Regions from separate parts of the Citrobacter telavivensis genome, predicted to be linked through region 4. Evidence: predicted binding sites of a transcription regulator. Region 4 holds the regulator's gene; each other region holds the start of a gene.
The links. The regulator PurR, encoded in region 4, represses purine synthesis genes. The targets are predictions, from matches to a motif close to CANGCAAACGTTTGCNTG.
Positions count from the first base shown of each region.

Region 1: carA (glutamine-hydrolyzing carbamoyl-phosphate synthase small subunit) is a predicted target of PurR. The motif match lies at 1,534-1,551, and genes of this name have one in related genera.
Region 2: tusA (sulfurtransferase TusA) is a predicted target of PurR. The motif match lies at 1,412-1,429, and genes of this name have one in related genera.
Region 3: purT (formate-dependent phosphoribosylglycinamide formyltransferase) is a predicted target of PurR. The motif match lies at 1,283-1,300, and genes of this name have one in related genera.

Region 1 is NZ_JBGUBF010000004.1:134,379-137,897, forward strand. It holds gene ACERJC_RS17830 (LacI family DNA-binding transcriptional regulator) at 1-358, shown strand, start outside; gene dapB (4-hydroxy-tetrahydrodipicolinate reductase) at 492-1,313, shown strand; gene carA (glutamine-hydrolyzing carbamoyl-phosphate synthase small subunit) at 1,771-2,919, shown strand; gene carB (carbamoyl-phosphate synthase large subunit) at 2,938-3,519, shown strand, end outside.
Region 2 is NZ_JBGUBF010000003.1:350,312-353,830, forward strand. It holds gene ACERJC_RS16335 (DcrB family lipoprotein) at 1-441, opposite strand, end outside; gene ACERJC_RS16340 (7-cyano-7-deazaguanine/7-aminomethyl-7-deazaguanine transporter) at 519-1,184, opposite strand; gene tusA (sulfurtransferase TusA) at 1,490-1,735, shown strand; gene zntA (Zn(II)/Cd(II)/Pb(II) translocating P-type ATPase ZntA) at 1,900-3,519, opposite strand, start outside.
Region 3 is NZ_JBGUBF010000001.1:1,817,144-1,820,662, reverse strand. It holds gene purT (formate-dependent phosphoribosylglycinamide formyltransferase) at 70-1,248, opposite strand; gene yebG (DNA damage-inducible protein YebG) at 1,380-1,670, shown strand; gene yebF (protein YebF) at 1,744-2,097, shown strand; gene ACERJC_RS08645 (tellurite resistance TerB family protein) at 2,192-2,851, shown strand; gene ptrB (oligopeptidase B) at 2,939-3,519, shown strand, end outside.
Region 4 is NZ_JBGUBF010000001.1:1,244,331-1,247,849, forward strand. It holds gene punR (DNA-binding transcriptional activator PunR) at 1-892, shown strand, start outside; gene purR (HTH-type transcriptional repressor PurR) at 889-1,914, opposite strand; gene cydH (cytochrome bd-I oxidase subunit CydH) at 2,209-2,298, shown strand; gene ACERJC_RS05995 (MFS transporter) at 2,467-3,519, shown strand, end outside.

The DNA.
Region 1 (3,519 bases), on a different contig from region 4:
CGTTGCCGCAGAGGCCAGCCAGATTGATGGCGCGAAAGTCGCAGAGGCTCTGCTGGTGCATCATCCGCACATTACCGCCGCCGTGTGTTATCAGGACATTGTGGCGCTGGGGGTGATGCAGGCGCTACGTAAAATGGGGCGTGAACCCGGGCGTGACTTTGCATTAGTCGGGTTCGATGATATTACCGAAGCGGCGTTGGTTCAGCCTGCGCTCACGACCGTATCGGTGGCGGCAAAAGAGATCGGTCGTAAGGCGGGAGAGTTACTTTACAGTCGTATTCAGGGAAACGATGAGCCGGCGAAACGCATTATTCTGCCGCCGGCGCTGGTGGTCAGAGAATCATGTGGTTTTCGCTGACCGTCATGCTTTTTACTGATATCTCTCTGTGTTTATCATTAAATTCTAATTATCGACGTTTTTGGCTAGCGGCATGACGATGTGCTGGGTAATCTGAAAACGATTTACATCATTTTAACGTAAGAGAATAACTATGCATGATGCACAGGTCCGTGTCGCAATAGCGGGCGCGGGTGGCCGTATGGGCCGCCAGTTAATTCAGGCAGCGCTACAGATGGAAGGCGTTGCACTTGGTGCGGCGCTTGAGCGCGAGGGATCGTCACTGCTGGGCAGCGATGCCGGAGAACTGGCGGGCGTCGGGAAGACCGGCGTTACCGTGCAAAGTAGCCTTGAGGCGGTAAAAGGGGATTTCGATGTGTTTATCGATTTTACCCGTCCGGAAGGTACGCTGAATCATCTGGCATTTTGTCGTCAGCATGGTAAAGGGATGGTCATTGGCACCACCGGTTTTGACGATGCGGGAAAACAGGCGATTCGCGATGCCGCCCAGGAGATGGGTATTGTCTTCGCGGCGAACTTTAGCGTTGGCGTCAACGTGATGCTCAAGCTGCTGGAAAAGGCGGCGAAGGTGATGGGTGACTACACCGACATCGAAATCATTGAAGCGCACCACCGCCATAAGGTTGATGCGCCGTCAGGCACCGCGCTGGCGATGGGCGAGGCGATTGCCCATGCGCTGGATAAAGATCTGAAAGCATGCGCCGTCTACAGTCGCGAAGGCTATACCGGCGAACGTGTACCGGGAACGATTGGTTTTGCCACCGTGCGCGCCGGAGACATTGTGGGCGAACATACCGCCATGTTTGCAGATATCGGTGAGCGCATCGAAATCACCCACAAAGCGTCCAGTCGTATGACTTTTGCCAACGGTGCCGTCAGATCGGCACTTTGGGTGAGTACAAAGCAAAACGGTCTTTTTGATATGCGAGATGTGCTTGATCTCAACAATTTATAGTCAATTATTACCTTTCGTGATGTGGTTATTGTAATCTCAATGCATTGATTACATAGGGCAATATTTTTATTGCCCTTTTATTTTGCACGTTTACGGCTGTTATCTTAATTAATGGCAAGAAAACTCATCTTTTCTCGCTGTTTTACGTTATCTGATTGTAAATTTTGACCATATGGTCCACTTTTTCAAAGCGTAAGACTGTTTTTCACGCATAATTGTTCACGCAAGCGTTTTCCTGCCAGGGTTAGGTGATCTTTTTGCCTGTTAAATTCGATGAATTCATCCTGAGTCGTAAAAGAATATAAAAAATACCGCCTTTAAGTTGACTTTTGCCTGCCTTATCTCCAGAATGCCGCCGTTTGCCAGAAATCCACGGGTAAGCAAATTTGCATTGATCTATGCTATGAAAGTGCATTAATATGCAAATAAAGTGAGTGAATATTCTCTGGAGGGTGTTTTGATTAAGTCAGCGCTATTGGTTCTGGAAGACGGAACCCAGTTTCACGGTCGGGCCATAGGGGCAACAGGTTCGGCGGTTGGGGAAGTCGTTTTCAATACTTCAATGACCGGTTATCAAGAAATCCTCACTGATCCTTCCTATTCCCGCCAAATCGTTACTCTTACTTATCCCCATATTGGTAATGTCGGCACCAATGCCGCCGATGAAGAATCCTCCCAGGTCCATGCGCAAGGCCTCGTCATTCGTGACCTGCCGCTGATTGCCAGCAACTTCCGCAATACCGAAGACCTTTCTTCTTACCTGAAACGCCATAACATCGTGGCGATTGCCGATATCGATACCCGTAAGCTGACGCGTCTGCTGCGTGAGAAAGGGGCGCAAAACGGTTGCATCATCGCGGGCGATAACCTGGATGCCGCGCTGGCGCTGGAAAAAGCAAAAGCGTTCCCGGGCCTGAACGGAATGGATTTGGCGAAAGAAGTGACCACCACGGAATCATACAGCTGGACGCAGGGGAGCTGGACGCTGGCCGATGACCTGCCGGAAGCGAAGACAGAAAGCGAGCTGCCCTTCCACGTTGTTGCCTACGATTTTGGCGCCAAGCGCAACATCCTGCGCATGCTGGTAGACAGAGGCTGTCGCCTGACGGTCGTTCCGGCAAAAACGTCGGCGGAAGAAGTGCTGAAGATGAATCCGGACGGGATCTTCCTGTCGAACGGTCCTGGTGACCCGGCGCCGTGCGATTACGCTATCGACGCGATTCAGAAATTCCTCGAGACCGATATTCCGGTATTTGGCATCTGCTTAGGCCATCAGTTGCTGGCACTGGCAAGCGGGGCGAAAACCGTGAAGATGAAATTCGGTCACCACGGCGGTAACCATCCGGTCAAAGATATCGACAACAATACGGTGATGATTACGGCCCAGAACCACGGCTTTGCGGTGGATGAAGCGTCCATGCCGGCAAATCTACGCGTCACCCACAAGTCGCTGTTCGATGGCACCTTGCAGGGGATTCATCGCACCGACAAACCGGCATTCAGCTTCCAGGGCCACCCGGAAGCGAGCCCGGGACCTCACGATGCCGCGCCGTTGTTCGACCACTTTATCGAGTTAATTGAGCTTTACCGTCAGTCCGCGAAATAATCAGGAGTTAAGAGAGCCATGCCAAAACGTACAGACATAAAAAGTATCCTGATTCTGGGCGCGGGTCCGATTGTTATCGGTCAGGCGTGTGAGTTTGACTACTCCGGTGCGCAGGCGTGTAAAGCGCTGCGTGAAGAGGGTTACCGCGTCATCCTCGTGAACTCCAACCCGGCAACCATCATGACCGACCCGGAAATGGCCGATGCGACCTACATCGAGCCGATTCACTGGGAAGTGGTCCGCAAAATCATTGAAAAAGAGCGCCCGGACGCGGTGCTGCCGACCATGGGCGGTCAGACGGCGCTGAACTGCGCGCTGGAACTGGAGCGTCAGGGGGTGCTTGCCGAGTTCGGTGTGACCATGATTGGTGCTACGGCTGACGCGATTGATAAAGCAGAAGACCGTCGCCGTTTCGACATCGCGATGAAAAAAATCGGTCTCGACACAGCACGCTCCGGTATTGCCCATACGCTGGAAGAAGCGTTGGCGGTAGCGGCCGACGTCGGTTATCCGTGTATCATCCGTCCGTCCTTTACGATGGGCGGCACCGGCGGCGGCATCGCTTACAACCGCGAAGAGTTTGAAGAGATTTGTACCCGC
Region 2 (3,519 bases), on a different contig from region 4:
GACGGATGAGTAAGCGGTCTGGCCTTTCGCCGAGATAATGCTGTCTAACTGTTGCAGCGTGTGGCCTTTCAGCTCGATGGATTTGTTGGTCACCACCTGCAGTTGCGGGTCGCGGCTGCGCTGCTGATCTTCCAGACGTTTTGCCAGCACAGACAGCTCTTCGTTAGTGTTATCACCAACGATGACAATGACCGCTTTCTGGCCGGTCGCGTCAGAGTAAACGTGCATATTATTGGCCTGCGTACCCAGCTTGCCGCTCTGGTCAGTCATATCCGCCGGCAGGGAGAAACTCAGTTTGCCATCCAGCAGAGAAACCGGTTGACCGGTTGCGTTGCTTTCTGCCGCCGTGCCCTCTGCCGGCGCTTTCGTATCACTATTATCACAGGCCGCCAGCCCCATAACCAGCAGGCCAATACCGACATATTTAACCAGATTACGCATTGACTTCTTCCTTTCGATAAACGGCCATAACGGCTCATCCGTTCATCTTATCACAACCCGGAAAAGGAACCTTTAGCTCAACTTGCCTGCATCGCCGGGATTTCAGATTTATCTGCCAGTTTTTTCAGCAACATATTCAGTAATACGCCATACATCGGCAGGAAGAAAAGGATGCTGATCAGCACTTTAAAACAGTAATCGACGATGGCGATTTCCATCCAGTGCTCGGCCATAAAGGCATCCGGGCTGCGCCAGAACGCAATAAAGAAGAAGGCGAGGGTGTCGCTGACGTTGCCAAACAGCGTCGAGGCCGTCGGTGCCAGCCACCAACGGCGGTTTTGACGCAGGCGGTTAAAGACGTGCACATCGAGAATCTGTCCCAGCGCGTAGGCCATAAAACTGGCGACCGCGATACGGGCGACAAACAGATTGAAGTGCATCAGCGCCCCAAATCCCTGCCATGAACCCATATAGAACAGCGACGAAATCACATAGGAGATCAGCAGCGCCGGCATCATCACCGCAAAGATAATTCGACGGGCCAGCGGCGCGCCAAAAATCCGCACGGTCAGGTCGGTTGCGAGGAAAATAAAGGGAAAGCTAAACGCGCCCCAGGTGGTGTGGAAACCAAAAATGGAGACCGGAAGCTGGACCAGATAGTTGCTGGAGGTGATCACCAGCAAATGGAATAGCGATAGCCAGAACAACGCTTTCATGCGTTGTGATTGTGTAAATGCGTTCATATTGTACCTTTTTGATGGTTATTGGGGTGAGGGAACCCAATTCGTGCTACACGCTATTTTACTGCCATTTTGCTTTCGGGCAGTGCTCGCGCGCCGCACGTACTCCGTGTACGCGTCGGGCGCTGTGCGCTGGCCTTCAAATAAACTGGCTGCGCCAATAACGCGTCTTCGTTTTTTTAAGCCGCCGCATGATACTGCTTTGCGGCGGTAATGCAATGGCTATTTTTCACGCAATCGTTAACCTGATTGGCTTACTTCGGAACTGAGCGTAAACTACAGCCGTTTTTTTAGTGAATGAGACCATGATGAGCGATCTGTTTTCCTCTGCCGACCATACCCTTGATGCCCAGGGACTCCGCTGTCCGGAGCCGGTAATGATGGTGCGTAAAACCGTACGCAACATGCAGACCGGCGAAACACTGCTGATTGTGGCGGACGATCCGGCGACCACCCGTGACATTCCCGGCTTTTGTACCTTTATGGAACACGAGCTGGTGGCAAAAGAGACCGACTCTCTGCCGTATCGCTATCTGGTGCGTAAAGGCCAGTAAGCGACGCCGGATGGCGCTAACGCTCATCCGGCTTACAAAGGATAATGCACCGCGCACGGCCCGTAAGCCGGATGGCGCTAACGCTTATCTGGCCTACAAAGGATAATGCACCGCACACGGTTCGTAGGCCGGATAAGGCAACGCCGCCATCCGGCAAAAACACGTTATCCTTTACGTAACAATCTCAGGGCGTTGGCGGTGACCAGCACCGTTGCCCCGGTATCCGCCAGCACCGCCAGCCACAGGCCGGTCATCCCGAGCAGCGTGGTGACGAGAAATATCCCTTTCAGCCCCAGCGCAATGGTGATGTTCTGACGAATATTGGCGTGGGTCGCGCGCGCCAGTTGGATCATCTGCACCAGCCCCGTGAGGCGGTTATGCGTCAGTGCGGCGTCCGCGGTTTCCAGCGCCACGTCGGTGCCGCTACCCATCGCGATACCAATGGCGGCGGCCTTCATTGCCGGCGCATCGTTAATGCCATCACCCACCATCGCCAGCGGTGACTGCTGATTCAGCGCGGTGACCGCTTTCACTTTATCTTCCGGCAGCAATCCTGCGTTAAATGCCAGACCCAGTTCGCCGGCAATGGCTGCCGCCGCGCGCGGGTTATCGCCGGTCAGGATCACACCCTTCACACCCAGCGCGTTAAGTTCGCTGATGGCGGTGCGGGCATCGTCGCGCAGCGTATCCTGCAAGGCGATTACCCCGATTACACGTTCGTTGCGCAGAACCAGAACGACGGTCTGTCCGGCGCTTTCGAGCTGGTTAATCTCTCCGGCAAAGGCGTCGGCAGGACGTTTCCCGGCGGCGCAAATCAGAACGCTTTCGCCATTCACCTGCGCTTCAATCCCTGATCCCACCAGCGCCCGTTGCCCTTCGGCGACCGGGATTGTTAACCCTGTGGTTTGCGCTTCGCGAACAATGGCCTGTGCCAGCGGGTGCGTTGCGCCCTGTTCGACGGCCGCCGCCAGCGTCAGTAGTTCAGACTCGCTGACACCGGTCGCCGGGTGAATCGCCGTCACGCGCGGTTTCCCCACGGTCAGCGTCCCGGTTTTATCAAAGGCGACCTGCGTGATACGGCCTAACTGTTCCAGCGCCGCGCCGCCTTTAATCAATGCCCCGCGACGGGCCGCCGCCGCCAGGCCGGAAGTGATAGCTGCTGGCGTGGAAATCACCAGCGCACACGGACAGCCGATCAGCAGCAGCGTTAACCCTTTATAAATCCACTCCTGCCAGGCGCCGGCGAACAACAGCGGTGGGACGAGCGTCACCAGCAGGGCAATGGCCATAATCGCTGGCGTATAAATCCGGCTGAAGCGGTCGATAAAACGCTCAATTGGCGCGCGGCGTTCCTCGGCCTCTTCGATTAACTTCAGGATCCGGTCAATCGCGCTGGCACCCGGTTCGCAGACGACTTCCAGCGTGACGAGACGGTCCACGCTGGTGGCTCCTGCCGGTACTTTTTCGCCGGTGGCGCGTTCTACCGGGATCGATTCGCCCGTCAGCGCACTCTCATCAAAACTGGCAAAACCGGAGATCAGTTTACCGTCGGCAGGCAAACGTCCCCCGGCGGCGACTTCAATGATATCGCCCGGTTGCAGGGTGTTGATTGCCACCTCTTCGCGCACACCGTCGCGTAAACGCATCGCGGTTTCTGGCTTCAGCGCCATCAGCGCGCTGACCCCTTTGCGGGCGCGACTGGCAGCCCAGCCTTCGAGTCGTTCGCCAATCAGGAACAACAGCAATACCATTGCCGCTTCTGCCGTGGCACCGATGAACAGCGC
Region 3 (3,519 bases), 570 kb from region 4:
CGTTAGCGCCAGTATCGGGCTTTGCCGGATGGCGGCGCTAATGCCTTATCCGGCCTACAGATCTGTTCCTTAACCAGCCACTTTCACCTGTGCCGCCGCGTTCTTCGCACGTTCAATCGCCTCATCAACGTTGTCAGCCGTTGCCAGCGCCACACCCAGGCGACGCGTTCCATCAATTTCCGGCTTACCAAAGAAACGAACCTGCAAACCGGCACCGACGGCGTTCTGAACATTGCCAAACGTCACGTCCTGACTGGTCAGTCGCGGTAAAATTACCGCAGAGGCGGCCGGACCATACTGACGAATGGCACCCACGGGCAGGCCAAGGAAGGCGCGTACATGCAGGGCAAACTCCGACAGATCCTGAGAAATCAGCGTCACCATGCCGGTATCGTGCGGGCGAGGGGAGACTTCGCTGAAAATAACGTCATCACCGCAGACAAACAGCTCCACGCCAAACAGACCATGACCTCCCAGAGATAACACCACCTTACGGGCAATTTCCTGAGCGCGTTCCAGCGCCAGCGCGCTCATCTGCTGCGGCTGCCAGGATTCACGATAATCGCCGTCCTCCTGACGATGACCTATCGGGGCGCAAAAGTGGACGCCGTCGACGGCGCTTACGGTGAGCAGGGTAATTTCAAAATCAAACTTCACGACGCCTTCGACGATCACCCTACCTGCGCCCGCGCGACCTCCCTGTTGCGCGTAGTCCCACGCCTGCGTCAGCTGCGCTTCAGTACGAATGAAGCTTTGCCCCTTGCCGGAAGAACTCATCACCGGTTTGACAATGCAGGGATAACCGATTTCAGCCACGGCGGTGCGGAAGGTGGCTTCGCTGTCGGCGAAACGGAAGGTCGAGGTGGGCAGCGCCAGTTCTTCCGCCGCCAGACGGCGGATACCTTCACGGTTCATCGTCAGCTTTGTCGCGCGTGCACAGGGCACGACGTTCAACCCTTCCTGTTCCAGCGTCACCAGCATGTCCGTGGCGATGGCTTCGATCTCCGGTACGATATAGTGCGGTTTTTCCAGTTCAACGATGCGGCGAAGCGCGTCGCCATCCAGCATATTGATGACGTGTGAACGATGCGCGACGTGCATTGCCGGTGCGTCGGCATACCGGTCCACCGCGATGACTTCCACACCGAGGCGTTGGCACTCGATGGCCACTTCTTTACCCAGTTCGCCTGAACCCAATAACATCACTCGAGTTGCTGCCGGACGCAGCGCTGTGCCTAATAACGTCATGAATATATCCCCCAACAAATTTGGCCGCAGTATATACGAAAACGTTTGCGTCTGTCTTTATTGCCAGGTTGATTTCAGCGGTAAAATAGAATATACTGTACATAATTACAGTAATATTGAGAGGCTGCAACATGGCGGTTGAAGTTAAATACGTAGTCATTCGGGAAGGTGAGGAAAAAATGTCATTTACCAGCAAAAAGGAAGCCGATGCGTATGACAAGATGCTGGATACGGCGGATCTGCTCGACACCTGGCTTGAACAGTCGCCGTTAGCACTGGAAGACGAACAGCGTGAAGCGCTGTCGTTGTGGCTGGCAGAACAAAAAGAGGTGCTGAGCACCATCCTCAAAACCGGTAAGTTGCCTTCTCCGCAGGCGGTTGAGAATGACGCCTCTGCCGGAGACGATACTCAGGCGGCCTGAATCTGACTTGCGCTCCTGACGTTTTGTACCATGCTTTTTCCTGAATCAATGTGCTATTGGGTAAAGGAAAAGTATGAAAAGAAAAGGTGCGTTAATCAGCCTGCTGTTGTTAGGCGCCAGTCTGTCGGTGTCTGCTGCGGACACTGACAGTAAAACCGTGAAATTCCCCCCGTGTGAGGGTCTCGATGCGGCAGGCATTGCCGCAAGTGTGAAACGTGATTATCAGCAAAATCGCGTGGTGCGCTGGGCAGACGATCAAAAACGGGTGGGGCAGGCCGATCCGGTTGTCTGGGCTAATCCGAAAGAGATTACAGGGCAGGACGGGAAATGGACGGTGCCACTGACCGTGCGTGGAAAAAGCGCGGATATTCATTATCAGGTGAAGGTCGACTGCAAGGCCGGCACGGCGCAATACCGCCAGCAATAGCGCGAACATTTGCGCATCTTTAGCGCTGGCAGACATTTCCTGACATCCCCTCGGGTACGCTTTGAGAATTCATTGTCAGTACTTGAGGGATAAAATGGCTAACTGGCTTAATCAATTACACTCTCTTCTCGGGCAAAACGGATCGTCTTCGTCCTCTTCAGGGGAACAGGGATTAAGTAAGCTGCTGGTACCCGGTGCGCTGGGTGGCCTGGCAGGGTTACTGCTCGCCAACAAATCTTCCCGCAAACTGCTCAGCAAATACGGCACTAGTGCGCTGTTGGTCGGTGGCGGCGCGGTGGCGGGTAGCGTGTTGTGGAACAAGTACAAGGATAAAGTTCGCGCGGCTCATCAGGATGAACCGCAGTTTGGCGCGCAAAGCACACCGCTGGATGTCCGTACCGAACGCCTGATTCTGGCGCTGGTTTTCGCGGCGAAAAGCGACGGTCACATCGACGCCAAAGAACGGGCGGCAATCGAACAGCAGCTACGTGAAGCGGGCGTTGAAGAACAGGGGCGCGCATTCATCGAACAGGCGATTGAACAACCGCTGGATCCACAGCGTCTGTCGCAGGGGATCCGCAACGAGGAAGAGGCGCTGGAGATCTATTTCCTCAGTTGTGCAGCCATTGACATCGACCACTTTATGGAACGTAGCTACCTGAACGCGCTGGGCGATGCGTTGAAGATCCCACAGGATGTCCGTGACGGCATCGAGCAGGATCTGAAACAGCAAAAACAGGCGCTACCCGGTTAACCGAATACCGTCGGCGGCATGTTTCGCTTGCATCATTCGTCAGTTTTGCCACCCTTAGAGGGTGTATAAAGACGAAAGAACAATAACATGCTGCCGAAAGCCAATCGCATTCCCCACGCCATGACTCTCCATGGCGACACACGCATTGATAATTACTACTGGCTGCGGGACGACACCCGTTCGCAGCCGGATGTGCTGGATTACCTGAAACAGGAAAACTGCTACGGACATCAGGTCATGTCTACGCAGCAGGCGTTGCAGGAACGTGTGCTGAAAGAAATTATCGATCGCATTCCTCCCCGTGATACTTCTGCACCGTATGTGAAAAACGGTTATCGCTATCGCCATCTCTATGAACCCGGATGTGAGTACGCCATTTATCAACGTCAGTCGGCGCTAAGCGAGGAGTGGGATGACTGGGAAACGCTGATCGACGGCAACAAGCGGGCGGCGCACAGCGAGTTTTACACCCTGGGGGGACTGGCGATCACGCCGGATAACACCATCATGGCGCTGGCGGAAGATTACCTTTCTCGCCGTCAGTACGGGATCCGTTTTCGCAATCTGGAAAACGGTAACTGGTATCCGGAGATGCTGGATAACGTGGAACCCGAGCTTGTCTGGGCGAATGACTCGCTGACCTTCTACTATGTGCGTAAGCATGAGAC
Region 4 (3,519 bases):
GCGCAACGGGAGTTTCAGCTCCGCCGCTCAGGAGTTGCACCGGGTGCCCTCAGCGGTCAGCTATACGGTCCGGCAACTGGAAGAGTGGCTGGCGGTCCCGCTCTTTGAACGTCGTCATCGCGATGTAGTACTGACCCCGGCGGGAGCCTGGTTTTTGAAAGAGGGCCGCTCTGTCATCAAAAAAATGCAGATCACGCGCCAGCAGTGTCAGCAGATAGCCAACGGCTGGCGTGGGCAACTTCCCATCGCGGTGGACAATATCGTGCGCCCTGAACGCACAAGACAGCTGATAGTCGATTTCTATCGCCACTTTGATGACGTGGAACTGCTGGTCTTTCAGGAGGTGTTCAATGGCGTCTGGGACGCGCTGTCAGATGGCAGGGTTGAACTCGCTATCGGCGCAACCCAGGCGATCCCGGTAGGAGGTCGATACACCTTCCGCGATATGGGCAAACTGAGCTGGTGTTGTGTCGTTGCCAGCACACATCCGCTGGCCGCCATGAGCGGGCCTTTAAGCGATGACACGTTGCGCAACTGGCCGTCACTGGTACTGGAAGATACCTCCCGCACGCTGCCGAAACGCGTGACCTGGCTGCTGGACAACCAGAAGCGGGTGGTGGTTCCGGACTGGGACTCTTCCGCGACCTGTATCAGCGCCGGACTTTGTGTCGGCATGGTGCCGACACATTTTGCCAAGCCGTATCTCAATAAGGGGCAGTGGGTGGCGTTGGATCTGGAGAACCCTTTCCCGGACGCAGCCTGTTGCCTGACCTGGCAGCAGAACGATATGTCACCTGCGCTGATCTGGCTGCTGGACTATCTGGGAGACAGCGAAACGCTGAACAAAGAGTGGCTGCGGGAGCCTGACGAGACTCCCGCAAAAGAGGTTTAACGGCGGTAGTCGCGGAAAGGGCCATCCGCAACGGAGCGGCGCTCCACCAGGCGTGGGTGGACTTCAATGGACTGTGACTCTTCGCGCTTATTGACGATACGGTCCAGCAGCATGTTAAAGGCCGTTTCACCCAGCGAATCTTTTGGCTGGTGGATGGTGGTCAATGCGGGCGTAAAGAAGCGGGCGTTGCGCACATTGTCATAGCCTATCAGCGACACGTCCTGCGGTACGCGCAGGCCCATCTCATCCGCAGCGCAAAGGGCACCCATTGCCATGATATCGCCGCCACAGAAGACCGCCGTCGGGCGATGCGCCTGCGACAGAATTTGCTGCATTGCACGGTAGCCGGATTCCGGTTCGAAGTCGCCCTGCACAATCCAGTTTTCCGGCACTTTAATCAGCGCTTCATCCATCGCCTTCATAAAACCGGCCAGACGGCCCGCGCCGGTGTTGCGCTCCATCAGTCCCGGGATCACGCCAATTTCGCGATGTCCGCGTTCGACAAGGTAACGGCCAGCCATATAACCGCCCTCAAAGGCGTTATCAATCACCGTATCGGTGAAGTCGGCTTTGGCTTCGCCCCAGTCCATGACCACCATCGGGATATGACGGTACTCTTCCAGCATCGAGAGCAGGGGTTCGGGATATTCGGAACACATCACCAGCAGGCCATCAACGCGTTTTTGCGCCATCATGGACAAATAGGCACGCTGTTTTTCCAGATTGTTCCAGACGTTACCGAGGATCAGGGTATAGCCTTTCTGGAAGCAGTTCTTTTCAACGGCTTCGATAATTTCGGCAAAGTAGGGGGCTTCGCTGCTGGTCGCCAGCAAGCCGATAGACTTGGTATGGTTGACCTTCAGACTACGGGCAACAGCGCTGGGGGAATAGTGCAATTCTTTGATTGCCGCCCACACTGCATTGCGTGTTTCTTCAGCGACGAAACGCGTTTTGTTAATTACGTGTGATACGGTTGTAGTGGAAACGTTTGCGCGTTTCGCTACATCTTTAATTGTTGCCATTAAATCTCACTCCAGACCCAACCTGAACATTAAAATATGCTAAGTAAACGTTTGCCTTTAATCATCCTGTGCGCAACGTCAGGGTTGCGGCATGCCGGGAAAACGCCACAGAGCGTCAGGAAGGGGTCAATGGCCGGTACGCTAATCAAGTAAGCGTCGAATTTTGGCTGATCTTAACGAAAAGGGGAAGTATTAAAAGCACATATCACTCTAAATCGTGGGAGATTTTTGCACTCAAGTGTGCAAAAATGCGCTATATCACTTTTTGTGTGGGAATAAAAAGGAGAAAAGTTGATGAGCACCGATCTGAAATTTTCATTAGTGACCACGTTTATTGTTCTGGCTTTAATCGTTGCTGGCGGTCTGACAGCGGCACTGCATTGATTTCCCTCGGGGGAGTGCCTGCTCCCTCGAACCTCCCGCCATATTGTTATCGAATCTGCAAAAGTCTTTTGTATTTTTGTTAACTTCTCTTTTTTTGTGATTGATGTCATGCTTTTGACTCTTAGTTAAGCCTCGCGCCTCATCGCGAAGAGCCGGAGTCATCACTGCATGAAAATTAATTATCCGTTACTGGCGCTGGCCATCGGCGCATTCGGCATCGGTACGACCGAATTCTCGCCAATGGGGCTGCTGCCCGTCATTGCGCGTGGCGTTGATGTGTCCATCCCCGCCGCAGGCATGTTGATTAGCGCCTATGCCGTCGGCGTGATGGTTGGGGCCCCGCTGATGACGCTGCTTCTGTCACATCGTGGACGCCGTAATGCGCTGATTTTTCTGATGGCTATCTTTACGCTTGGTAACGTGCTCTCGGCGATTTCGCCGGATTACACCACGCTGATGCTGTCACGCATTTTAACCAGCCTCAACCATGGCGCGTTCTTCGGCCTGGGTTCCGTTGTAGCAGCCAGCGTGGTGCCGAAGCACAAACAGGCCAGCGCCGTTGCCACGATGTTTATGGGGCTGACTATCGCCAATATCGGCGGCGTTCCGGCGGCGACCTGGCTGGGGGAAACCATCGGCTGGCGAATGTCGTTTATGGCGACAGCCGGTCTGGGCGTTATCTCGATGCTGAGTCTCTTTTTCTCGTTGCCGAAAGGCGGTGCCGGGGCGCGTCCGGAAGTGAAAAAAGAGCTGGCGGTGTTAATGCGTCCTCAGGTGCTCTCCGCGCTGCTGACTACCGTGTTGGGGGCGGGCGCTATGTTTACGCTGTATACCTATATTTCGCCTGTCCTGCAAAGCATCACCCATGCGACCCCGACCTTCGTGACCGGGATGCTGGTTCTGATTGGCGTGGGCTTCTCCATTGGTAACTACCTCGGCGGTAAACTGGCCGATCGCTCGGTTAACGGTACGCTGAAGGGCTTTTTGCTGCTGCTGATGGTGATTATGCTGGCTATCCCCTTGTTGGCTCAAAATGAACTGGGGGCGGCGGTCAGTATGGTGGTCTGGGGGGCGGCAACCTTTGCGGTGGTGCCTCCGCTGCAAATGCGCGTCATGCGTGTGGCTCACGAAGCGCCGGGCCTGTCGTCTTCCGTGAATATTGGCGCTTTTAATCTCGGAAATGCACTGGGTGCCGCCGCCGGTGGGGCCGTGATTTCAGGC